3 regions of the Streptomyces sp. NPDC025651 genome follow, and region 1 is predicted to be linked to each of the others. Evidence: riboswitches for the same ligand, from Rfam matches in the RefSeq annotation. Region 1 holds a riboswitch; each other region holds the start of a gene.
The links. Region 1 has a riboswitch for cyclic di-AMP ahead of ACZ4D5_RS12255 (M23 family metallopeptidase). Riboswitches for the same ligand answer to the same signal wherever they lie in the genome.

Region 2: linked by a shared signal. The riboswitch ahead of ACZ4D5_RS18005 (C40 family peptidase) and the one ahead of ACZ4D5_RS12255 (M23 family metallopeptidase) in region 1 are both predicted to bind cyclic di-AMP.
Region 3: linked by a shared signal. The riboswitch ahead of ACZ4D5_RS31975 (transglycosylase family protein) and the one ahead of ACZ4D5_RS12255 (M23 family metallopeptidase) in region 1 are both predicted to bind cyclic di-AMP.

The regions. Positions count from the first base shown of each region.
Region 1 covers NZ_JBVHLZ010000002.1:919,856-927,710, reverse strand. Annotated here, with positions in the region: gene trmB (tRNA (guanosine(46)-N7)-methyltransferase TrmB) at 1-594, shown strand, start outside; gene ACZ4D5_RS12265 (PrsW family intramembrane metalloprotease) at 637-1,989, shown strand; gene ACZ4D5_RS12260 (aldo/keto reductase) at 1,999-2,943, opposite strand; gene ACZ4D5_RS12255 (M23 family metallopeptidase) at 3,085-4,158, opposite strand; cyclic di-AMP (ydaO/yuaA leader) riboswitch at 4,170-4,317, opposite strand; gene ACZ4D5_RS12250 (PP2C family protein-serine/threonine phosphatase) at 4,539-5,759, opposite strand; tRNA gene ACZ4D5_RS12245 (tRNA-Met) at 5,890-5,963, opposite strand; gene ACZ4D5_RS12240 (alginate lyase family protein) at 6,010-7,233, opposite strand; gene ACZ4D5_RS12235 (MFS transporter) at 7,428-7,855, opposite strand, start outside.
Region 2 covers NZ_JBVHLZ010000004.1:353,796-361,650, forward strand. Annotated here, with positions in the region: gene ACZ4D5_RS17990 (hypothetical protein) at 1-186, opposite strand, end outside; gene ACZ4D5_RS17995 (C40 family peptidase) at 267-1,316, opposite strand; gene ACZ4D5_RS18000 (hypothetical protein) at 1,661-2,014, shown strand; gene ACZ4D5_RS18005 (C40 family peptidase) at 2,119-3,327, opposite strand; cyclic di-AMP (ydaO/yuaA leader) riboswitch at 3,335-3,497, opposite strand; gene ACZ4D5_RS18010 (ATP-dependent DNA helicase) at 3,765-6,359, shown strand; gene ACZ4D5_RS18015 (M23 family metallopeptidase) at 6,381-7,855, opposite strand, start outside.
Region 3 covers NZ_JBVHLZ010000010.1:292,824-300,678, forward strand. Annotated here, with positions in the region: gene ACZ4D5_RS31955 (nucleoside triphosphate pyrophosphohydrolase) at 1-569, shown strand, start outside; gene ACZ4D5_RS31960 (sel1 repeat family protein) at 612-2,546, shown strand; gene ACZ4D5_RS31965 (cytochrome P450 family protein) at 2,543-3,847, shown strand; gene ACZ4D5_RS31970 (transglycosylase family protein) at 3,997-5,079, shown strand; cyclic di-AMP (ydaO/yuaA leader) riboswitch at 5,274-5,421, shown strand; gene ACZ4D5_RS31975 (transglycosylase family protein) at 5,427-6,152, shown strand; gene eno (phosphopyruvate hydratase) at 6,488-7,774, shown strand.

The DNA of each region.
Region 1 (7,855 bases):
GACCTCGCCGAGCTGTTCGCGGACGAGAAGCGGCCCGTCGAGCGCGTCGTCCTGGAGATCGGCTTCGGCATGGGCGAGGCCACCGCCCAGATGGCCGCCGACGACCCGGACACCGGCATCCTCGCCGTCGACGTGCACACCCCCGGCCAGGGCAACCTCCTCGGCCTCGCCGAGCGGAACGGCCTGACCAACGTCCGCGTGGCCAACGGCGACGCGATCATCCTGCTCCGCGAGATGCTCCCGCCCGCCTCGCTCGACGGCCTGCGCGTCTACTTCCCCGACCCCTGGCCCAAGGCCCGCCACCACAAGCGGCGCCTGATCCAGCCGGAGTTCCTGACGCTGGCCGCGCCCTCCCTCAAGCCCGGCGCGATCCTGCACTGCGCGACGGACTGGGAGGAGTACGCCGAGCAGATGCTGGAGGTGCTGACCGAGCACCCCGACTTCGAGAACACGCAGCCCGACGGCGGGTACGCGCCACGGCCGTCCTTCCGCCCCCTCACCCGCTTCGAGGGCCAGGGCCTCGACAAGGGCCACGTCGTCCACGACCTGCTGTTCCGCCGAACCGGAGGGTCCGACTCCGCCCCCGCGGCCTGAGACACCGTCGCGGCCACCCCCATCCCTCGTTAGGGTCAACAGGTGGCCATCAGTACTCCGTATCCGATACCCCCCGAGGCGCCCGCTCCGGGGGAGCTGCGCCGTGCCCGCTGGTGGCAGCGGCGCGCGATACGCGTGGCCGCGCTCGTCACGCTGCTCGCCCTCTCGGGCCTGGTGATCCTCGCCCTGGTCAGGGAGCAGACCGGCACCCAGGGCTTCCTGGTCGGGCTCGGCCTCGCGACCGTGCCCGTGCCGCTGCTCGTCGCCGCGTTCCGCTGGCTGGACCGGGTGGCACCGGGCCCTTGGCGGAACCTCCTCTTCTCCTTCTCCTGGGGGGCCTGCGCGGCCGCGCTCATCGCGATCGTCGCGAACAGCTTCGCGATCCGCTGGATAGCCACCGCGACCGCCGACCCCACCAGCGCCGACACCCTCGGCGCGACCGTCATCGCCCCGATCGTCGAGGAGAGCGCGAAGGCGGCGGCGGTGCTGCTCGTCTTCCTCTTCCGCAGACGCGACTTCACGGGCATCGTCGACGGCGTCGTCATAGCGGGGGTGACCGCGACCGGCTTCGCGTTCACCGAGAACATCCTCTATCTGGGCAACGCCTACGTCACCGACCAGCTCAGCCGTGAGAGCGGCCTCGCCTCCGTGACGGCGGCGACCTTCTTCGTACGCGTCGTCATGTCGCCCTTCGCGCACCCGCTGTTCACGGTCCTGACCGGCATCGGCTTCGGCATCGCGGCGCTCAGCGCCGACCGCCAGCAGGTGCGCCGCGTGCTGCTCCCGCTCGCCGGACTGCTGCTCGCGATGGGCATGCACGCCCTGTGGAACGGCTCCGCGGTCTTCGGGCAGTACGGCTTCTTCACCGTGTACGCGCTCTTCATGCTGCCCTCGTTCGGCCTGCTGACCTGGCTGGCGATCTGGACCAGGCAGCGCGAGCTGCGCACGATCCGCGCCGAGCTGCCCGTGTACGCGGTGGCGGGCTGGCTCACCCCGCCCGAGCCGTACGCGCTGGGCTCGATGCGCGCCCGCGCCCTGGCCCGCGACTACGCCTCGTACACCTGGGGCAAGGCGGCGGCCCGCACGGTCGTGGAGTACCAGCAGTACGCGACGTCCCTCGCGGCGCTGCGCCACCGGGGCCGCCGCGGCCGCGCCGGTGCCGACTTCGTCGTACGCGAGCGGGAGTTGCTGGAGAAGCTCTGGGAGCGCCGCGAACCGGCCCGCCCCGCCCTCGCGTACGCGGCGCGGGCGACGGCGCCGGTCATGCCCCCCATGCCGTACGCGGCGTACGGCCACCCTCCCTACGGGCCCGCCCCCTACGGCCCTCCCCCGTACGGGCAGCCGCAGCCCTACCCGGCCTACGGCTACCCGACGTACAACCCCTACCGCTCCTAGGGAGCGACGTCAGGCGGACGCGGCCGTCAGCGCCGCGACCTCCGCCTCCGTCAGCTCCAGGTCCGCCACCGCGAGAAGCGCCGGCAACTGCTCGACCGTGCGCGCGGAGGCGATCGGCGCCGCCACGGTGGGCTGTGCCGCGAGCCAGGCGAGCGCCACCGTCGCGACCTCGGCGCCACGCGCCGCGGCGATCTCGTCGAGCGCGGCGATGACGCGGTCGCCCCGCTCGGTGCCCGCGTACTCCGCGACCTTGCCGCTGCGCGCGCTCTCGACCTGCGCACCCGGGCGGTACTTGCCGGTGAGGAAGCCGGACGCGAGCGCGTAGTAGGGGACGGCCGCGAGGCCGGAGCGCGAGGCGACCTCCTGGAGCGGGCCCTCGTAGGTGTCGCGGGAGACGAGGTTGTAGTGCGGCTGCAGCGCGACGTAGCGCGCGAGGCCCTCGCGGTCGGAGAAGTCGAGGGACTCCTGGAGCCGCTCGGGCGTGATGTTGGAGGCGGCGACGGCACGCACCTTGCCGGCCGTCACCAGCTCGTCGAGCGCCCCGATGATCTCCTCGACAGGCACCGACGGGTCGTCGTAGTGCGTGTAGTAGAGGTCGATGTAGTCGGTGCCGAGGCGCCGCAGGGACGCGTCCGCGGCGCCCTTGATGGTGCTCACGGAGAGGCCCTTGTACTCGGGGAGGGCGCCGACCTTCGTCGCGACGACGACGTCGGAGCGGTTGCCGCGCTCGGCCAGCCACTCGCCGATGAGGGTCTCGGACTCGCCGCCCTTGTTGCCCTCCACCCAGAACGAGTAGGCGTCGGCGGTGTCGATGAAGTTGCCGCCCGCCGCGGTGTAGGCGTCGAGCACGGCGAAGGACGCCGCGCGGTCGGCGGTCCAGCCGAAGACGTTGCCGCCGAGGGAGAGGGGGAAGACCTCGAGGTCGGATGAGCCAAGTGTGCGAAGAGACGTCATACGTTCCTCAACACGCTTACCGGAAGCGGCATTCCGTAAAGGCGGCGGCCTGGGCACGCAGCCCCGTCCTGCGGACACGCCGGACCGGCAGCCCTGGCGTCGGGGGGTCGCCGCCAGGACCGCCGGAGTTCCTGGGGTGCGTCAGGGGTTGAGGCCCTTGCTCTGCAGCCAGCCGAGGGGGTCGATGCCGGTGCCGTCGGGCGTGTGGACCTCCAGGTGGAGGTGCGGCCCGGTGACGTTGCCGGTCGCGCCGACGCGTCCGATGACCTCGCCCGTGGTGACCTTCTGGCCGGCGCTGACGTTCAGCGAGGACTGGTGGCAGTACCAGATCTCCGTGCCGTCCTCGAGCTCCAGGACGGTGCGGTAGCCGTAGGCCCCGGCCCAGCCCGCCTCCTTGACGGTGCCGGTGTGCACGGCCTTGAGCGGGGTGCCGGTGGGCGCGGCGAAGTCCAGGCCGGTGTGGTGGCCGGAGGACCACATGGATCCGGCGTCGCCGAAGTGCGAGGTGAGGGTGTACGAGGAGGTGGGGATGGCGTAGCTCTTGGCGAGCTTGGCCAGGCGCTCGGCCTCGGCCTTGGCCTTCCTGGCCTCCTCTTCCTTCTTCTTCTTGGCGGCGGCCTTGGCCTCCGCCTCCTTCTCCGCGGCCTTCTGCTGTGCGGCGGCCTCTTCGGCGGCCTTCTTGACGGCGGCGTCCTCGGCCGCGGTCTGCACGGCGGCGTCCGCCTGGTTCTGCTGGTTCTCGGCCTGCTGCATGATGCGGGCGCGCAGTGCCTCGCCCGCGTCGGTGGTGCCCTGTTCGGCGTCGGTGGTGCTGACGCCGGCGGCGGTGAGGGGGGCAGCGGCGGCCGCGGTGGTCGTGGTGTCCGACGCGTCGTCGTCGGATATCAAAGAGCCCACGCCCGGAAGGGACTTGGCCTCGGGCAGCGAGTCGGTGACGGTGCCCAGGTCGGGCATCGATATGGAGACCGGCGGCTTGCCGCCCTGCGCGGTGGCGATGCCGCCCGCGCCGACGGCGGCGATGACGCCCACGCCGAGGACGGTGGAGCTGCGGGCGAGTCCGCCGCCGCTCTTCTTGTGCACACGGTGCCTGCCGCGGACGGGACGGATGGACTCCTCGGTGGGGTTCCACTCCTCGAAGGGTGCCTCGTCGTACGAACCGAAGTCGTCGTCATTCGGCACGTACACGGCTCGGGGGGCAGGCCGGTTGGACGCCACTGGGGCGCACTCCTTTCCTTCCTTCTCGCCTACCGGGTTAGCTGACGGGTTCGGAGCAGGAAGGTCTCCTACGAACATCTGGCACGGATGCACAGATGCCCGATTCACCCCAAGTTGGTGGTTCCCCGGCTCCCTTGCGGGATTAGGCGCGTGCGCACGGAGCCGCCTCGAGTGACGGCTGGGACGACCGCGCTGCGTTATCGAACGTTAATAGACGGCAGGTCGGTATTCCAAGCCGTTCCGGTTGATCGTTAACGCTCTTCGGCCGTACTTACCGGGACACGAGGGTTCGGAACGGGGCGAGTTGACCCCACCCGCACGCACACCGGAGCTTCACATTCTCTTGACAGTACGTCAGTTGTTATGCGGAGGGGTGCTCTTCAGTCACGCGGTGTCACCGGGGGCTCGGGGGCGGGCGTCCCCTCGGAATCGTCGGCGGTCGGCCGCCGCACCGCGAGAAGCGCCATGTCGTCCGTCGCGGCGCCCCCGGTGTGCCGCCGCACCTCCTCCGTGAGCGCGGCGAGCAGCGCGTGCGGCCCTCCGCGCCCCGGGAAGATCCGCCCGCCGAGCCGGGCCGCCGGATCGTAGAACTCCCCCGCCACGTCGCGCGCTTCCGACAGGCCGTCCGTGTACAGGAGCAGCATCGCGCCGGGCGGGAAGTCCGTCTCGTCCGCCCGGTCCGGCCAGGTGCCGAGCTCGCCCATGCCGAGCGGCAGGGCGGGCTCGCTCGCGGAGAGCACGCACAGACGCCCGTCGCCGCGCAGCAGCAGCGGCGCCGGGTGCCCGCGGTTGATCAGCCGTACGACGCCCTCGCCGTGCCGGATCTCGGCGAGGACCGCGGTGGTGAACCCCTCGAAGGCGTCGAGCCCGTCGCGCCGGGTGCCCTCGCGCGCGAGGGCCCGCTCCAGACGCTGCGCCACCGCCTCCAGGGTGGCCTCCTGCTCGGCGGCCTCGCGGAAGGCGCCGATGACGACGGCGACCGCGGCGACCGCGCCCATGCCTTTCCCCCGTACGTCGCCGACGATGAGCCGTACGCCGTGCGGGGTGTCCTGCACCGCGTACAGATCGCCCCCGATGAACGCGTCGGCCTGCGCGGCCTCGTACCGCGCCGCGATGTCGAGCCCGCCGATGCGCGGATCCGGCTCGGGCAGCACGGCGCGCTGGGTGGCCTCGGCGATGGAACGGGCGGTGGCGAGCTTGGCGTTGCCGCGGCGGACGACGCGGTTGATGACGATCGCGAGGGCGGCCACGGTCATCACGGTGATCAGCTCGGTGACGGCCTCGACATGGCTGTTGGCCGATCTGCCGTAGTGCAGGAAGAAGACGGCGGCCGAGGCCGCGACGCCGGTCAGGACGGTGTTGGCCAGCGAGTAGAAGGGGGCGGCGATCAGCGGGGCGGCCGTGAACAGGGGCGCCGCGGTGAAGTCCGGCGGGGTGAACACGTCGAAGACGACGCCGACGATGAGGAGCAGGAAGGGCAGGGATCTGACGAAGGCCCACTCGTGGGTGGCCTCCCGGCTGGTGGCACCGCTGTCGCCGGATCCTCCTCGCTGCCCCACCGCTTGTCTCCCGCCGACTCCGCGCCCATCACCGCGCTCCATCCAGGCTTCCCGCAGCGGGGGAAGGGTGCGACCTGATGTGGGCCGTCCGGGTTACGGGACCGACCGGACGACGGGACCGGGAAAACACCTGAGGCCGGGAAGCTGATGCTTCCCGGCCTCAGGCCTTCAGTAGCGGGGACAGGATTTGAACCTGCGACCTCTGGGTTATGAGCCCAGCGAGCTACCGAGCTGCTCCACCCCGCGTCGGTGAACACAACAGTACGCCATCCGGAGGGGTGCGTCGAACCACTTACGCGTTGCCCGCGTGCGTGAGGGTCTCCCAGGCCACGAAGAGGCCGTCCGTGCCCTCGGGCCGCCGCCGCTCCGTGTACTTCTCGGTCTGCGGCATCTCCAGCTCCAGCCGCCCCCGCAGATGGTTGAGGCCGACCTCCGTGTCGGGCCCCATGTCGCGCTGCACCTTGCCGCCGCACAGCCAGTCCGGGGCCTTGGCGCCCAGCTGGTACGCGGAGTGGAACTCGAAGGCGGCCCGCAGCCGTTCCTGGACCTCCCCGTACAGGTCGACGCCCTGGTGGTGGGCGGTCTCCGCCATGTGGGAGGTGGCGGCGAGCGCGTAACCGGCGTGCTTGAAGTTGCGGCAGGTCTCCTGGGAGAGCCCGTCGGCGAAGGTGTCCTGCCCGAACCAGTAACTCGTCAGCTCGGCGGCGGTGTCGATGCCGCTGCCCTCCGGGGAGACGGGCAGCTTCCCGTCGGACTCCAGGTAGAAGTACGCGGGCACGCGCGTCCTGAAGTGGTGCACGGCCTTCTCGAAGGTGGCGTGGTCGTCGAGGAAGACGGCCATGGCCATGGTGGCGTCGGCCATCACGAGGTCCCAGTTGCCGTTGAAGTCGGCGGAACCGTCCTTGACCTGGGGCAGATAGGCGTTGCGCAACATCCGCTCGAAACGCAGCAGTTGACCGTCGGTCCAGCCGTCGTAGGTGTAGCGCACGGCCTCGGCGGCGCGGGCCCAGGACGAGGCGGCCCAGGCGGTCTGCAGCCCGGCGTTGGCCTCGGTGTGCTTGGTGATCACCCTCGACCAGGCGTCCATGATCTGCACGGCCTTCTCGGCGTGCGCGCGGTCCTTGGTGACGTTCCAGAGAAGGGCCTGGGTGTACGCGGCCAGGGCGTCCTCACGCTCTTCGACGCAGCCGCGGCCGGGGCGGGTGTCGGGCGGGCACTCCACGACGGCGTACGGAGTGGCCCGGTAGTCGGCGGCCCCGTACTTGCTGTCGCGCATCTGCTCGAACGCCGTCAGCCAGGGCTGCTCCTTGGCCCGGACGTGCGCGCGGACCCGGTCGAGCTGCGCCTTGCCGACGAGGACGCCGGGGTGGGTGAACGGCAGGTCGAGCGGCCGGGCGGCGGCCCGGGGGGCCGAACCCTTCTTGCCGCCGCCACCGCAGGCCGCGGCCAGAACAAGGAGGGGTACGAGCACGAGCACGAGAACGCGCCGCTCAGGCCCCCACACGCGAGCCGCCATGCTGCACCTCCGGGTCGAGCCCTGCGGACCTGGCAGTTCAGAGTGGCCCGCCGCCATGGCGCCCGCACGGCCGGCCTACGCCGTTCGGGCGACCCGCCGCGTACGCAGGCACGGCGTCCCGCCGGGCCGGAGCCGGGCGGGACGCCGTGGAGTCGTACGCGGTGGTGTCGTACGCGGTGGTGGCGAGGGGAGGGTCAGGCCGCCGTGGTCAGCTCGCCGGTACCGGCCGGCCGGGGCTGGTCCACCGTCGGGGACTTCCGGTCGCGGATGAGGACGACCGCCAGGGCGGCCGCTGCCAGGACGCCCGCCGCGCCGGCCCAGAAGCTGGCGGACATCGCCTCGGTGAAGGCCTCGCGGGCCGCCGTGGCGAGGGCGGTGTCGCCGGACGAGGCGGCCAGGGCGAGGGCGTCGGAGACGGAGTGGCCGGCGGCCGCGGGGGTCGAGTCGGGCATGGCGTCGGTGTAGGTGCCGGAGAGGACGGTGCCGAGGACTGCGACGCCGAGGGCCGCGCCGGCCTGCTGGACGGTGTCGTTGAGGGCGGAGCCGACCCCGGCGTGCTCGGCGGGGACCGCGCTCATCAGGGCGGCGGTCGCCGCGGGCATCGCCAGGCCGCCGCCGATGC
Region 2 (7,855 bases), on a different contig from region 1:
CAGCAGCGCCCAGCCGATGACGCCGCCGACGCCGCACAGCCACAGCAGCAGGAGCCTGTGCACCCCGAGGTGCCGCCTGCGCAGCTCCCGCAGTGCCCTCTCCCGGTCCGCGAGCAGCGCCTGCCGGTCCGGCCAGGTGCGCAGATGTGGGGGAGGCGGAGGCGGCGGCAGCGTACGGCTAGGCATGTGCCCGACATTACTGGTGGGTGTCGTGCCTGATCACCGGTGGTCGGGCGCACCGGCTCGGCGCCGGGCGGCGCACCGGCTCACACCACGCGGGTGGCCCCCGCGAACGGCATCTGGTCGATGGGCGCGAGCCGCACCGGCGCGCTCGGGTTCGGGGCGTGGATCATCTGGCCGTTGCCGACATAGAGGCCGACATGGCTGATGCCTGAGTAGAAGAACACCAGGTCGCCGGGGCGCAGTTCGGAGCGGGAGACCCGCTCGCCGGCGCCGATCTGGGCGTAGGTGGTGCGGGGCAGGGAGACGCCCGCCGAGCGGTAGGCGGCCTGGGTGAGCCCCGAGCAGTCGAAGGCACTCGGGCCCGTGGCGCCCCATACGTAGGGGCTGCCGATGGCTTTGTACGCGTACGAGACGGCGGCCGCGGCACGGGCGTTGGGGGCCTTGGAGGGCGCGCCCACGGCCGCGTCGCGGCCCGCTGAACGGGCGGCCCGGTCGCCCTCGTCGTCGGCGATCCTGGCGCGCTGGTCGGCGGTGAGCCGGGACAGCAGCCGCTTCGCCTCGCCGAGCTTGTCGGTGACCGTCTTCTTGTGCTTGCGCAGCTCCGCCTGGCGCGCCGTGAGGGCGGCCAGGCGGTCGTCGGCCTCGCTGTGCAGCTGGTCGATCGAGCGGAGCTGCTTTCGTACGCCGCTGACGGCCGCGGCCTGGCGGCTGCCGGCGCGGTCGGCGAGCGCGGCGCGGTCCAGGAACTGCTCGGGGTCGGAGGAGAGCGCGAGTTGCACGGAGGGGTCGATGCCGCCCGCCCGGTACTGCGCCGCCGCGTACGAACCCAGGCAGTTGCGGGCGGAGTTGAGCTTCTCCGTCTTGCGGGCCGCCTCGTCACGCAGTTTCCTGAGCGACTTCTCGGCCTTCTCCGCCTTCTCCTCCGCGCCGTTGTACTTCTCGGTGGCTATCTCCGCCTCGTGGTAGAGCGCGTCGACCTTGGACTTCACCTCGGCGGGGCTGAGCCGCGGTTCCGCGTGTCCCGTGCCGTCGAAGGCGGTCGCCGACGCGGCTCCCGCGAGGGCCAGGGTGGCGGCGGTGCGGGCGGTGCTCCCGCTGAGCGAGCGCTGTCTGGGCTTGCGGTGCGCTGCCACGAATCGGGCTCCTTACGTGTCCGGCGGCGGCCCGCACAGGGGGAGCGGGCCGCCGCCGGGTTTCTCGGCGGTGGTGGCCGACTGCCGTCCTGGGCGGGACGACGGTGGGGAGCCGGTCACCTGCTGGAGGACGCTAAACCTGACCGTCACGGGTTGGTGACGGATTGTGCGCAACTGGCAGAAGTGGGCGGAAAAGTGACCGTGTCCGACCGTGTCGATCATGAGGTGATGTCCTCTTCCTGCGCATCGGTGACCGATGGGGCGTTTGTGGCACGCCTGCCCGCGGAGTGGTGGTACGGGGGTCCCTGCCGTGGCCCCGAGCGCCCCGGCTAGGCTCCGGCCTCATGGACGTACTCATCCATCTCTTCGTCGGCCTGCACATCATCGGCATCGCCTCGCTCCTGGGCGGCTTCCTGACCCAGATGAAGCAGATGGGTCAGGGCGCGGCCCGCTTCGGCCCGGCGATGCTGCACGGCGCGTTGGTCATGCTCGTCACCGGTGTGGCCCTGGTGGGCCTCAACCAGGCGGACGGCAACACGGTCAACAACCTCAAGATCGGCATCAAGATGGCCGTGCTGATCGTGATCCTCGCGCTGGTCTATGTGAAGCGCGACGAGGAGAAGGTCGACAAGGGCCTGTTCGGCGCGGTCGGCCTGCTGACCACGGCGAACATCTTCATCGCGGTGCTGTGGACCTGAGTTCTCCGTGAACCCGAGTGCGCCGCGGACCTGAGTTCTCCGCCTCTACGCGCGTGTGGCCCGCATCCTCCGGGGGATGCGGGCCACACGCGCGTAGAGGGTGCTTACGCGGGACGCACCACGCTGTGGATCGGCATGTAGTAGATCGACTCGACGCGGACGTTCGCGCCCGGCTTCGGGGCGTGGATCATCTTGCCGTTGCCGATGTAGATGCCCACGTGACTGATGTCGTCGTAGAAGAACACCAGGTCGCCCGGCTGGGCATCGGCGGTCTTCACGGTCGTGCCGACCTTCACCTGGTCCCACGTCGTGCGCGGCAGCGAGATCCCGGCGGCCTTCCACGCGTCCTGGGTGAGCCCGGAGCAGTCGTAGGAGTCGGGCCCGGTGGCGCCCCAGACGTACGGCTTGCCGATCTGGGCCTCCGCGAAGTCGATGACCTTCGCGGCCTTGGCGGCGTAACTGCTGTCCGTGCTCCCGGAGCCCGATCCCGATCCCGATCCGGAGCCGGTGTCGGAACCCGAACCCGATCCGGTGCCCGAGTCCTGGCCGTCCTCCTGCTCCTTCTCCTTCTGGGCCGCCTCCTCCGCCTTGCGCTTGCGCTCCGCCTCGGCGGCCTGCTTGCGGGCCAGCTCCTCGGCCTTGCGCTTGGCCTCCTGCTCCTTCTTCCGCTCGATCGCCGCGAGCCGGGCCTTCTCCTCGGCGGTCAGCTCCGAAAGCAGCTCACGGGCCTCGCCCAGCTTCTTCTGGACGGTCTGCTTGCTCGTCCTGAGGTCGTCCCGCGAGTCGCTCAGCGTCTTGAGGCTCTTCGCCGCCTTCGTACGCTGCTTCGACGCCGACACCTGCTGCGCCTGGTAGTCGTCGACGGCCTTCTTCTGGCGCTCGGTGAGCCGGTCCGACAGGTGGTTCTGGTCGAAGTAGCCCTGCGGGTCGTCGGCGAGCATCATCGTGGCCGTGTCGGAGACGGCGCCGGTGCGGTACTGCGCGGCGGCGAAGGAGCCGAGCTCCTGGCGCGCCTCGTTCAGCTTGTCGGTGCGCTTGGCCACGTCGTCGAGCAGGCGGTCGACCTTCTTGCGCTGCTTGTCGGTGCGTTCCTTGGCCGAGTTGTACTTCTGGGTGGCCACGCCCGCCTGGTGGTAGAGGTCGTCGACCTTCTTCTGGACCTCTTCGAGGCTGGGCTTCGTCGGTGCGGAGGGCGCGGCCTGCGCGCTCTGCGACAGGAGGGCCACGGAGGTGAGGGCCGCCGTCGTGATACCGATGGCGGGGGTCGTGCGTATTCCGGCTGCCCGGGTCCGCGGCTTGCGGTGCGACGCCAAGGAGGCGACTCCTTCCGTAGACCGCCTACCGGGTTAGCTGTCGGGTTCGGGCGGGTGGTCCGGAAGGTTGCCCTACAGCCCCGTACTTCGTGCTTCGTACGGGACCGATTCACCCCAAGGTCTTGGTGGGTCCCCGGCTCCGAACATGTCGGACTCGGCGGAGGCCACCCGTTCCCGGCGGGGTTCGCCGGTGGGGGACGAGCGGCCCGCCGGGCACGCTAGCCAACTCGTGTGGTCCGTGTGAAGGTTGATGTTCGATATGCCCGATACATTTTCGTGACGTTACGAGGCCCTTGACGCGGCCGCGCCGGACGGATGCGGAGTGTGACCGTCCGGGGGCGGGGCGTAGGCGGGGCGTAGGCGGGGCGTCGCTCCCAGGGGAAGGTGGCCGGAACCCGGGGCGGGTTGTCAGTGGGGCCGCCTAGACTCGGGAGGCGATGAGCAGCCTCTTTGATGACAGCTTCCTGGCGGACCTGCAGCCCTCACGGGCCGCGGACGAAGAGCCCCCGCCGCCGCCCGAGGACAGCGCTCCGGAGCCCATTCCGGACGACTTGTTCGACGGGAAGTTCGACGCGCCCCTGTCCCGGGACACGCACTACCGCGACGGCGCCCCGCGCCCGGTCATCGACCCGGCCACGCTCCTCGACGGGCTGAACGAGAACCAGCGCGCGGCCGTCGTGCACGCCGGTTCCCCGCTGCTCATCGTCGCCGGCGCGGGCTCCGGCAAGACCCGCGTGCTCACCCACCGCATCGCGCACCTCCTCGCCGAGCGTGGTGTGCACCCCGGCCAGATCCTCGCGATCACCTTCACGAACAAGGCCGCGGGCGAGATGAAGGAGCGCGTCGAGCAGCTCGTGGGCCCGCGGGCGAACGCGATGTGGGTCTCGACCTTCCACAGCGCCTGCGTCCGCATCCTGCGCCGCGAGTACAAGAAGCTGGGCTTCACCTCCTCCTTCTCGATCTACGACGCCGCGGACTCCAAGCGCCTGATGGCCCTGGTCTGCCGCGACCTGGACCTCGACCCGAAGAAGTTCCCGCCGAAGTCCTTCAGCGCCAAGATCTCGAACCTGAAGAACGAGCTGATCGACGAGGAGGACTTCGCGGGCCAGGCCGCCGACGGCTTCGAGAAGACCCTCGCCCAGGCCTACGCGATGTACCAGTCCCGCCTCCGCGAGGCGAACGCCCTGGACTTCGACGACCTGATCATGACGACGGTCCACCTCCTGCGCGCCTTCCCGGACGTCGCCGAGCACTACCGCCGCCGCTTCCGGCACGTCATGGTCGACGAGTACCAGGACACCAACCACGCCCAGTACGCCCTGGTGCGCGAGCTGGTCGGCCCCTCCGGAGGCGAGGGGGACGACCCGGCCGAGCTGTGCGTCGTGGGTGACGCGGACCAGTCGATCTACGCCTTCCGCGGCGCCACCATCCGCAACATCCTCCAGTTCGAGGAGGACTACACCGACGCGACGACGATCCTCCTGGAGCAGAACTACCGCTCCACGCAGACGATCCTGAGCGCCGCGAACGCGGTCATCGAGCGGAACGAGAGCCGCCGCCCCAAGAACCTGTGGACCAACCAGGGCGCGGGCGCACGCATCACCGGGTACGTCGCCGACACCGAGCACGACGAGGCGCAGTTCGTCGCCGACGAGATCGACCGCCTCACGGACGCGGGCGACGCCAAGGCCGGCGACGTCGCGATCTTCTACCGCACGAACGCCCAGTCCCGTGTCTTCGAAGAGATCTTCATCCGCGTCGGCCTGCCCTACAAGGTCGTCGGCGGCGTCCGCTTCTACGAGCGCAAGGAAGTCCGCGACGTCCTCGCCTACCTGCGTGTTCTCGCCAACCCCGAGGACGCGGTCCCGCTGCGCCGCATTCTCAACGTGCCCAAGCGGGGCATCGGCGACCGCGCGGAGGCGATGATCGACGCGCTCTCGCAGCGCGAGAAGATCTCCTTCCCGCAGGCCCTGCGCCGCGTCGACGAGGCGTACGGAATGGCGGCCCGCTCGGTCAACGCCGTCAAGCGTTTCAACACGCTGATGGAGGAGCTGCGGACCATCGTCGAGTCGGGCGCGGGCCCGGCCGTCGTCCTGGAGGCCGTGCTCGAACGCACCGGCTATCTGGCCGAGTTGCAGGCCTCGACCGACCCGCAGGACGAGACCCGCATCGAGAACCTCCAGGAACTCGCCGCCGTGGCGCTGGAGTTCGAGCAGGAGAACGGCCGGGCGGAAGGCGACTCGGGTGCCGAGGGGACCGCGGCGGGCGCGGCAGCCGTGGCGGGCGCGGAGGCCGCCGAGGGCACGGAAACCGCGGCGGGCACGGAAACCGCCGGGGCCGTCGAGGGTGCGGAAGGTGCCGCTCCCGTCGGGTCGCTCTCCGACTTCCTGGAGCGTGTCGCCCTGGTCGCCGACTCCGACCAGATCCCGGACGAGGAGGACGACGGCTCCGGAGTCATCACCCTCATGACGCTGCACACCGCCAAGGGCCTCGAATTCCCCGTGGTGTTCCTGACCGGCATGGAGGACGGCGTCTTCCCGCACATGCGCTCCCTCGGGCAGGTCAAGGAGCTGGAGGAGGAGCGCCGCCTCGCGTACGTGGGCATCACGCGCGCGCGTGAACGGCTCTATCTGACGCGGTCCTCCATGCGCAGCGCCTGGGGCCAGCCCTCGTACAACCCGCCGTCGCGCTTCCTGGAGGAGATCCCGGACGCGCACCTGGACTGGAAGCGGACCGGCTCCGTCGGCGCCCCGGCGCCGTCCCGCTCCTCGGGCCCGGCCGGCGGCATCGCCTCGACGCTGTCCTCCTCGCGCTCCCGCTCCGGCGGCGCGCAGGGCTTCGCCACGCGCCGTGCGTCGGAGAAGCCGGTGGTCTCGCTCGCGGTCGGCGACCGCGTCACGCACGACCAGTTCGGCCTCGGCACGGTGGTCGGGGTGAAGGGGACGGGCGCGAACGCCGAGGCGACGGTGGACTTCGGCGAGCCCAAGCCGAAGCGGCTCCTGCTGCGGTACGCACCGGTCGAGAAGCTCTGACGCCGAAGGCGGCGGCCGGGGTTACGTCGGGTCGAGGCCGTGGCTGCGCAGCCACGGCAGCGGGTCGATCGCCGAGCCGCCGCCGGGGCGCACCTCGAAGTGCAGGTGCGGGCCCGTGGAGTTGCCGGAGTTTCCGGAGAAGGCGATGACGTCGCCCGCCTTCACGGGGCCGCTGGAGATCTTGTGCGTGGAGAGGTGGCAGTACCACGTCTCCGTGCCGTCCTTCGCGGTCACGATCGCCATGTTGCCGTAGGCGCTGTTCCACTTCGTGGACACGGTGCCGTCGGTGGCGGCCATGACCTCCGTGCCGTACGACACCGGGAAGTCGATGCCGGAGTGCGCGGACATCCAGTTGATGCCCGCCTGGCCGTACATCGCGCTCAGACCGTGCTGCTTGACCGGCAGGGCGAACTTGGGGCGCAGCCGCTCCTTGCGCGCGGCCTCCGCGGCCGCCTTCTTCTCGGCGGCCACCTTCTCGGCCCTGAGGTCGATGCGCTCCTGCGTGCGGCTCGCGCGGTCGGCGAAGTCCCCCGCGTCGGCGGAGAGGTTCGCCAGCTGGGTGTCCAGCTTGTTGTTGGCGGCGGAGGGCTTCACGGACGTGGCGTCCGGTGCCGATGCCGTCGTGTCCTTCTCGTCGTCGCCGCCGAAGTTGCCCACGGAGGCGGCGGCCACCCCGGCGACGCCCATCACGCACGCCGAGGGCACGGCGACGGTGAGGAGGGCGGAGCGCTTGGCGGGGGTGCGGCGGCGGGTCCTGGAGCGGCCACCGCCCGCGGGGTCGCCGCCGTTCCTTCCTCGGGAGGCGCGGGGGGCGGAAGGCGCGGGGGACCAGGAGTCCGCGGGCGGTTCGGCGTCCGCGGACTCGTGATCCGTGGAGTCGTACGCGGAGTCGGCCGCGATCTCGTACTGGTCGGTGAGCTCGTACGGCTGGGCGTCCTCGGGCTCCGCGGACTCGTACGGCCGAGGTGCTTCGTGCGGGTCGTGGGCGTCGTGCGCCTTGTGTGCGTCGTGCGCCTCGTGGGTGTCGCCCGCGGAGTTCCACGCCGTCGCGTCGTACGCGCCCGTGTCGAAGGTCTGCGTGTCCCACTGGCCGGTCTGCGGGGCCTGGTTCCAGAGGCCCGCGTCCCACTGGCCGGTGGTGTCCGGACCCGGCTGCGAGGGGATGTCGGCGAGGTGCTGGTAGCCGCCGGTCGACCAGACGGAAGTGGTGTCGTAACTGCCGGTGTCGTACGTGGCGGCGTGGTGCTGCGCGGCGTACGCGTCGTAGTTGAGCGTCTGCTGGGTGCCCGTGGTGGTCGCCCACTGACCCGTGTCGTACTGGCCGCCGGTGCCGCCGGGCATGTCGCCGAAGAGGGGGTCCGTGGCGAAGGTGCCGGTGTCGGAGCCGGTGCCGTCGGTGGTGAAGGTGCCGGTGGCGTACGTGTCGTAGCCGTAGCCGCCGGGCTGGGCGCCTTGGTGGTCGTACGCCGCGTAGTGCGCGTAGTCGGCGCCGGGTG
Region 3 (7,855 bases), on a different contig from region 1:
CCTCCCTCCAGACGCACAAGGGCCTCGCGAAGTACGCGATCGAGGAGGCGTACGAACTGGTCGAGGCGATCGAGGAGGGCGACAGGCAGGAGCTGCGCGAGGAGCTCGGCGACGTCCTGCTCCAGGTCGTCTTCCACGCGAGGATCGCCGAGGAGGCGACCGGCGAGTCCGAGGACGAGGAGCCCTTCTCCATCGACGACGTGGCGGGCGGCATCGTCGAGAAGCTCATCCACCGCCACCCGCACGTCTTCGGCGACGACTCGGCGCGGACTCCGGAGGACGTGAGGGCGCACTGGCTCCGCACGAAGGCGGAGGAGAAGCAGCGCACCTCGGTCACGGAGGGCATCCCGCTCGGCCAGCCCGCCCTGGCCCTCGCGGCGAAGCTGGCATCCCGGGTGCGGACGGCGGGACTTGGGGTGCCGGTGCCGACGGGGGAGGGCGTGGGGTACGAACTGCTCGCGCTGGCGCTGCGGGCCGAGTCGGAGGGAGTCGACCCGGAGGCGGCGCTCCGCGTGGCCGCGCGGGCGTACAGGGACGCGGTTCGCTCCGCTGAGGCCTCGGGGGCTTAGTACGGTTGCCCCCTCAGGCGGTTCGAGAGCGTGGGGGCTTGTGTGGCAGAGGAGTTGGAGGTGCTGGCCGCCGAGGCGGCCGACGTCCTCGTGGCGGCGATGCGGGGGGACGAGGACCGCTGGCGGGCGGCTCGGGACGCGTTCGTGATGTTCTTCCAGCACTCACGTGTCGTGGCGGCCGACACCGACCTCGACGTCGACCGGATGCGCGCGGCGAGGCAGACCGTGGACCCGGCGCAGCTGGGGACGGCCTGGGCCGAGGTCCTGCTCCACTGCCTGCGGACCGGCGGACGGACGCGGGAGGGCCGCCTCCGGCTCGTCATGGCCGCCCTGGAACTCGAATCCGGCCGTGCCGTGCCACCGGCTGCCAGTGCCGGGCCCGACACGATCGACTACGCGCCCCCCGCCTGGTACACCGCTCAGACCACGAACACGGAGAACGCCGACGAACCGGCCGCACCGCTCGAACCCGCCGCGCGCAACTCCGTCACCGGCGGCGCGCAGAGCTCCGTCGTACAGGCGAGCACCATCCAGTCCCTCACCCTCAACACGCTGCCCCCGTCCCCGCCCCTCGCCCCCGCCGACAACTGGCCCCGCATCGACCAGCTCCGCCGCCTCGGCCTCGGCGTGCGCCCCACCCGCAGGACCGCCGGTACGACGGCCCTGCCGCCCTACGTCGCCAGGGACTGTGACGACGAGCTGTCCGTCCTCCTGCGGCAGGCCGCGCACTACGGCGGCCTCGTCGTCGTCACGGGCGGGCCCCTGTCGGGGAAGACCTCGACGGCGTGGGCGGCCCTGCGGGCGAGCGTGGCCGAGGACGCCCGGGTCTTCGTCACGGGCGGCGGAACGGACCTGCGCGACCTGCCGGACCAGCTCCGGGACCGCGCCGCCGAAGGCACCCACGTGGTGTGGCTGGACGACCTCGACGGCCACCTCGCCGAACCCGGCACCCCCGGTGTCCTCGCCCGGCTCACCCATGACCGCGTCCTGGTCCTGGCGACGATGCGGGACGAGGCGTACGACCGCCACCGCTTCGGGCACCACCCCGCCGCCCGCGCCCTGAGCGTCGCCCAGACCGTCGAGGTCCCCACGGAGTGGAGCGAGGCGGAGCTGGCACGCCTCGCGACGGTGGACGACGCGCGCCTCACGGACGCGGTCCGCTGGCGCGGGGACCTCGGCATCACGCAGTTCCTCGCGCTCGGCCCCGACCTGTGGGAGGAGTGGCGCAGGGCGCGGCGCGGACGGCGGCTCGGCCACCTCCTGGTGCGCGCGGCGATCGACCTCGCCCGGCACGGGGTCACCGAGGCGGTGCCGCTGGAGGCCCTCACCAAGGTGGCGGACGAGTACGCGGAGCAGCCCGAGGTGAGGGAGGAGACGTACACGGAGGCGCTGGCGTGGGCCGCCTCGCTCCGGACGGGCGCCGCCGGACTGCTCCTGCCGGGAGCGGAGGAGGAGACGTGGCGGGCCTGCGGCACGCTCGTGGCGGACGCCCTGCGCGCGCCGGACTTCCCGGCCGCCGACCAGTACGTCTGGTGGGCCATGGTCAAGGCAGTGGAGCAGCACCGCCCGGCGGAGCACGGCTCGATGCTGGCGGCGGCCAGGTCCGACCTGCGGGCGCGTGCGGAGGCGGGCGACGTCGACGTGATGCGGGCCCTGGGGGAGTTCGCCGGCAGCGCGGGGGACATCGCGGACGCCAGGCACTGGTACGGCAGGGTGGTGGACCTCGACCGGGGCAGCGCGCTGTCCGTCGGCGAGGACCTCCTGGAGCTCGGCGAGTACGCCGAAGCCGCCCGGTACATGGAGATGGCCGCGGCCGACGGCGGCCGCTGGGCGGCGAGCGCACTCGCCCGGCTGCACGTCGACCGCGCCGAGCACTGGCTCGCGCGCGCCGCCGAACAGGGCGACGAGAGGGCCGCCGCCACCCTCGCTCACCTGCGGTCCGGCCGGGAGAGGAAGCCGGATACCGTCAAGGAGTGACCGAAAAGACCGCTCCGTCCGCGGCCGCGGACGCCCCGGAGACCACCCCGCCCGAGGCCCAGGGGCCCGAGCTCTTCACCTGGGAGTTCGCCACCGACCCCTATCCCGCTTACGCATGGCTCAGGGAGAACGAGCCCGTCAGCAAGCAGCGGCTGCCCAGCGGGGTCGAGGCCTGGCTGGTCACCCGGTACGCGGATGCGCGGCAGGCCCTCGCCGATCAGCGGCTGAGCAAGAATCCCGCCCATCACGACGAGCCCGCGCACGCGAGGAGCAAGACCGGGATCCCGGGTGAGCGCAGCGCCAACCTCATGACGCATCTGCTCAACATCGACCCGCCGGACCACACCCGCCTGCGGCGCCTCGTCTCCAAGGCGTTCACCCCGCGCCGCGTCGCGGAATTCGCGCCGCGCGTCCAGGAGCTGACGGACCAGCTCATCGACCGGTTCGCGGAAGAGGGCACCGCCGACCTCATCCACGAGTTCGCCTTCCCCCTCCCCATCTACGCCATCTGCGACCTCCTCGGCGTCCCGCGCGAGGACCAGGACGACTTCCGCGACTGGGCGGGCATGATGATCCGCCACGGCGGAGGCCCGCGAGGCGGCGTCGCGCGGTCCGTGAAGAAGATGCGCGGCTATCTCGCCGAGCTGATCCACAGGAAGCGTCTCGAACCCGGCGACGACCTCATCTCCGGCCTCATCCGCGCCTCCGACCACGGCGAGCACCTCACCGAGAACGAGGCGGCCGCGATGGCCTTCATCCTTCTCTTCGCGGGCTTCGAGACGACCGTCAACCTCATCGGCAACGGCATGTACGCCCTGCTCACCCACCCCGAGCAGCGCGAGCGCCTGCAGAGGGCGGTCCAGGAGGGCGACACCGCACTCCTGGAGACCGGCGTGGAGGAACTGCTCCGCTTCGACGGCCCCGTCGAGCTCGCCACCTGGCGCTTCGCCACCGAGCCGCTCAGCGTCGGCGGGCAGGACATCGCGGCCGGCGACCCCGTCCTCGTCGTCCTCGCCGCCGCCGACCGCGACCCCGCCCGCTTCGACGACCCCGACACCCTCGACCTGTCGCGCCGCGACAACCAGCACCTCGGATACGGGCACGGAATCCACTACTGCCTCGGCGCCCCGCTCGCCCGCCTGGAGGGCCAGACCGCCCTCGCGACGCTCCTGCGCCGCCTCCCCGACCTGCAACTCGCGGCGGATCCTGCCGATTTGCGGTGGCGTGGTGGGCTGATCATGCGCGGACTGCGCACCCTGCCCGTGGAGTTCACGACCGCACAGAAAACGACGTCCGATTGACGCCGAACTGACGGGCCATCACGGATGTGACTTTTACGTGATCTCCGCTGCATCGACTTGTGACAAGCGTTCGACTGCGGCTACGTTCACGACGACTTGAGCGCCCCAGGCGCACAAGTCGCCGCAATAGTCTCCCGAAAGGCAACCGCATGCTCTCCGGCAATGGTCGTCACCGACGCCCCCGCCAAGCCCCGGCCCTCATCGTCGCGGCAGGAGTCACCGGATCAGCCATCGCCATCCCGCTGCTCGGCGCGACCAGCGCCAGTGCCGCAGAGACCACGACGTGGGAGAAGCTCGCCGAGTGCGAGAGCGGCGGCGCGTGGAGCGCCAACCCCGGCAACGGGTACTACGGGGGGCTCCAGCTCTCCCAGGAGACGTGGGAGCGGTACGGCGGCCTCGCGTACGCGCCGAGCGCCGACCAGGCGAGCCGCTCGCAGCAGATCGCCGTCGCCGAGCAGATCCTCGACGACCAGGGCACCGCCGCCTGGCCGAGCTGCGCCCCGATCGCGGGCCTGACCCAGGACGGCGCCGCGGCCGACGTCGACCCCGGCGCCCCGGTCACGCCGCAGCCCTCGGACCCGTCCGACCCGTCCGACCCCTCCGGCTCCGAGGACGCCAAGGACAAGGACAAGGGCGACGACAAGGGCAAGGACAAGGACTCCAAGGCCCCCGAGGGCTCGGAGAAGGAGAAGGAGAAGGGGGAGACGGACGAGCCGTCCGACGACGCCTCCAAGACTCCGGAGCCCTCCGACGAGGCGAGCGACACGCCCGGTTCGGACGACGAGTCCCGAGAGAAGAATCACGACAAGTCCGGTGAAAAGGGCGGCAAGGAAGACCAGGAGGACAAGGGCGAGAAGGGCGACGGCAAGGGCGGCTCCGGCAAGTCCGGCCAGAAGGACACCACTTCGCCCGAGTCCGAGGACTCGACCGACCCGTCCGAGGGCTCCGGGGACTCGTCCGGCGGCCGCCACCGCGGCGACCGCGCCGACGAGAGCCCGTCCGGCGGCGAGGGCGACCGTCCGGGACGGCACGCGTCGCGCGGCGGCGACCGCACGGACGAGGTCGCCGACGGGACGTACACGGTGCGCTCCGGAGACAACCTCTCGGCCATCGCGCACGACCTCGACGTCGACGGCGGATGGCACGAGCTCTACAGCGAGAACAAGAAGACCGTCGGGGCCGACCCGGACCTCATCCTCCCCGGTCAGAGCCTCGATCTGGGCGAAAAGTAACGGAAGTTGACGAAGAGTCGGGCGGGTACTTCGCGCCGTATGTCCGGTTTGGCGCGAGTGAGAGATGGGTCTCAGAAGGCCTGATCGTCTTTGAAATTCGGTGGATTGCGTGGCTACGGTCGTGACCGCTCGCCACTGCGGGCCCCGCCGGTCGGTACGCCGAATCCTGCCAACGGCCGGACGGGAACAGTCGTCGCTCAAGAGCGCCGTAGGCAGGAGCGGGGGACCCAAGGTAAGTGCCGGAAACGGCTAGGGGTGAAGTCGCGCTCTAGGAAGCGCGGCCGGGCAACCACATCGGCCCGAACCCGACAGCTCACCTCGCAGGCGTCGGTGTAGGGGATCAACTCATGCTGCTTTCCGGCAAGGGCAAGCACCGTCGCCCGTCCAAGGCCACCCGTGTCGCCACGCTCGTCGGCGTCACCGGCGCGGCCGTCGCCGCCCCGCTGATGGCGGCCGGTTCGGCCAACGCCGCCACCGGTGCCGAGTGGGACGCGGTCGCCCAGTGCGAGTCCGGCGGCAACTGGTCCATCAACACGGGCAACGGCTACTACGGCGGCGTGCAGTTCTCCGCCTCCACCTGGGCCGCGTACGGCGGCACCAAGTACGCGCCCACCGCCGACAAGGCCAGCAAGGCGCAGCAGATCGAGATCGCCGAGAAGGTCCTCGCGGGCCAGGGCAAGGGCGCCTGGCCGAGCTGTGGCGTCGGTCTCTCGGGCGCCGCGTACAACGGCGGCGGCTCGCAGGAGCAGGCCAAGCCGCAGCAGCAGACCAAGCCGCAGCCGCAGAAGACGCAGCAGCAGGCCGCTCCGCAGCAGCAGGCCCCGCAGCAGCAGGCCGCGCCGAAGCCGCAGCCGACGCCGCAGACCGAGACCAAGAAGACCGTCGAGACCCCGACCGGCAAGACGGTCAAGAAGGGCGACGGCGAGTACAAGGTCAAGACGGGCGACACCCTGTCCAAGATCGCCGAGGACCACAAGGTCAAGGGCGGCTGGCAGAAGGTCTACAAGCTCAACGGCGACATCATCGACGACGCCGACTTCATCTACCCGGGCCAGCAGCTGCACCTCAGCTAAGGGCTCCACACCGGCCGTGCCTCGGCGGACGCACGGCCGGCCCCCGTCCCCACGGGCTCCCGGCCCCGGTGCGCGTATCCCCCGTACGCACCGGGGCCGGGCCATGTCCGCCGCCGGCGAACCGGAGCCCGCGGTCCGCGCGGCCCGGCCCCGTGTTCGCCCCTAGCGAGCTACCGGCCAGTAGAAACACGGGCTTCCGTCCCGTTTCCCGGGTATTTGGGCCCTTGGCCGTCCCACGGGACGGGCGGTCGGCTGGCCGAAGCTCCGGAGCCCGTTAGGCTCAGGAGACGCAGGGCCGAAGCGGCCCGCGTAAAAGCGTCACATCCCAGAAGGAGATGCTCGTGCCGTCCATCGACGTCGTCGTAGCCCGGGAAATCCTGGACTCCCGAGGCAACCCCACGGTCGAGGTCGAGGTCGGCCTCGACGACGGCAGCACGGGTCGTGCCGCCGTTCCGTCGGGTGCCTCCACCGGTGCCTTCGAGGCCATCGAGCTTCGCGACGGTGACCCGAACCGTTACCAGGGCAAGGGTGTCGAGAAGGCCGTCCTCGCCGTCATCGAGCAGATCGGCCCGGAGCTCGTCGGCTACGACGCCACCGAGCAGCGCCTGATCGACCAGGCCATGTTCGACCTGGACGCCACCGACAACAAGGGCTCGCTCGGCGCCAACGCCATCCTCGGCGTCTCGCTCGCAGTCGCGCACGCCGCCTCCGAGGCCAGCGACCTGCCGCTGTTCCGCTACCTCGGCGGCCCGAACGCGCACCTGCTGCCCGTCCCGATGATGAACATCCTCAACGGTGGGTCGCACGCCGACTCCAACGTCGACATCCAGGAGTTCATGATCGCCCCGATCGGCGCGGAGTCCTTCTCCGAGGCCCTGCGCTGGGGCACCGAGGTCTACCACACCCTCAAGAAGGTCCTGAAGGACAAGGGCCTGTCGACCGGCCTCGGCGACGAGGGCGGCTTCGCCCCGAACCTGGACTCCAACCGCGCCGCGCTCGACCTCATCCTCGAGGCCATCAAGCAGGCCGGTTACGTCCCCGGCGAGCAGATCGCGCTCGCCCTCGACGTCGCCGCGTCCGAGTTCTACAAGGACGGCAAGTACCAGTTCGAGGGCAAGGAGCGCTCGGCCGCCGAGATGACCGAGTACTACGAGGAGCTCGTCGCCTCGTACCCGCTCGTCTCCATCGAGGACCCGCTGTTCGAGGACGACTGGGCCGGCTGGAACGTCATCACCGAGAAGCTCGGCGACAAGGTGCAGCTGGTCGGCGACGACCTGTTCGTCACCAACCCGGAGCGCCTGGCCCGCGGCATCGAGGAGAACTCGGCCAACGCCCTGCTCGTCAAGGTCAACCAGATCGGTTCGCTGACCGAGACCCTGGACGCCGTCGAGATGGCCCAGCGCAACGGCTTCAAGTGCATGATGTCCCACCGCTCCGGCGAGACCGAGGACGTCACCATCGCCGACCTGGCCGTCGCCACCAACTGCGGCCAGATCAAGACCGGCGCCCCGGCCCGCTCCGAGCGCGTCGCGAAGTACAACCAGCTCCTGCGCATCGAGGAGATCCTCGACGACGCCGCGGTCTACGCCGGCCGCAGCGCCTTCCCGCGCTTCAAGGGCTGATCACGCACGAAGCCCGGTCGTGACGCCGGGTTACCTACGTCCCCGCACGCGGTCCCGTACCGTGTGCGGGGACGTAGGTAC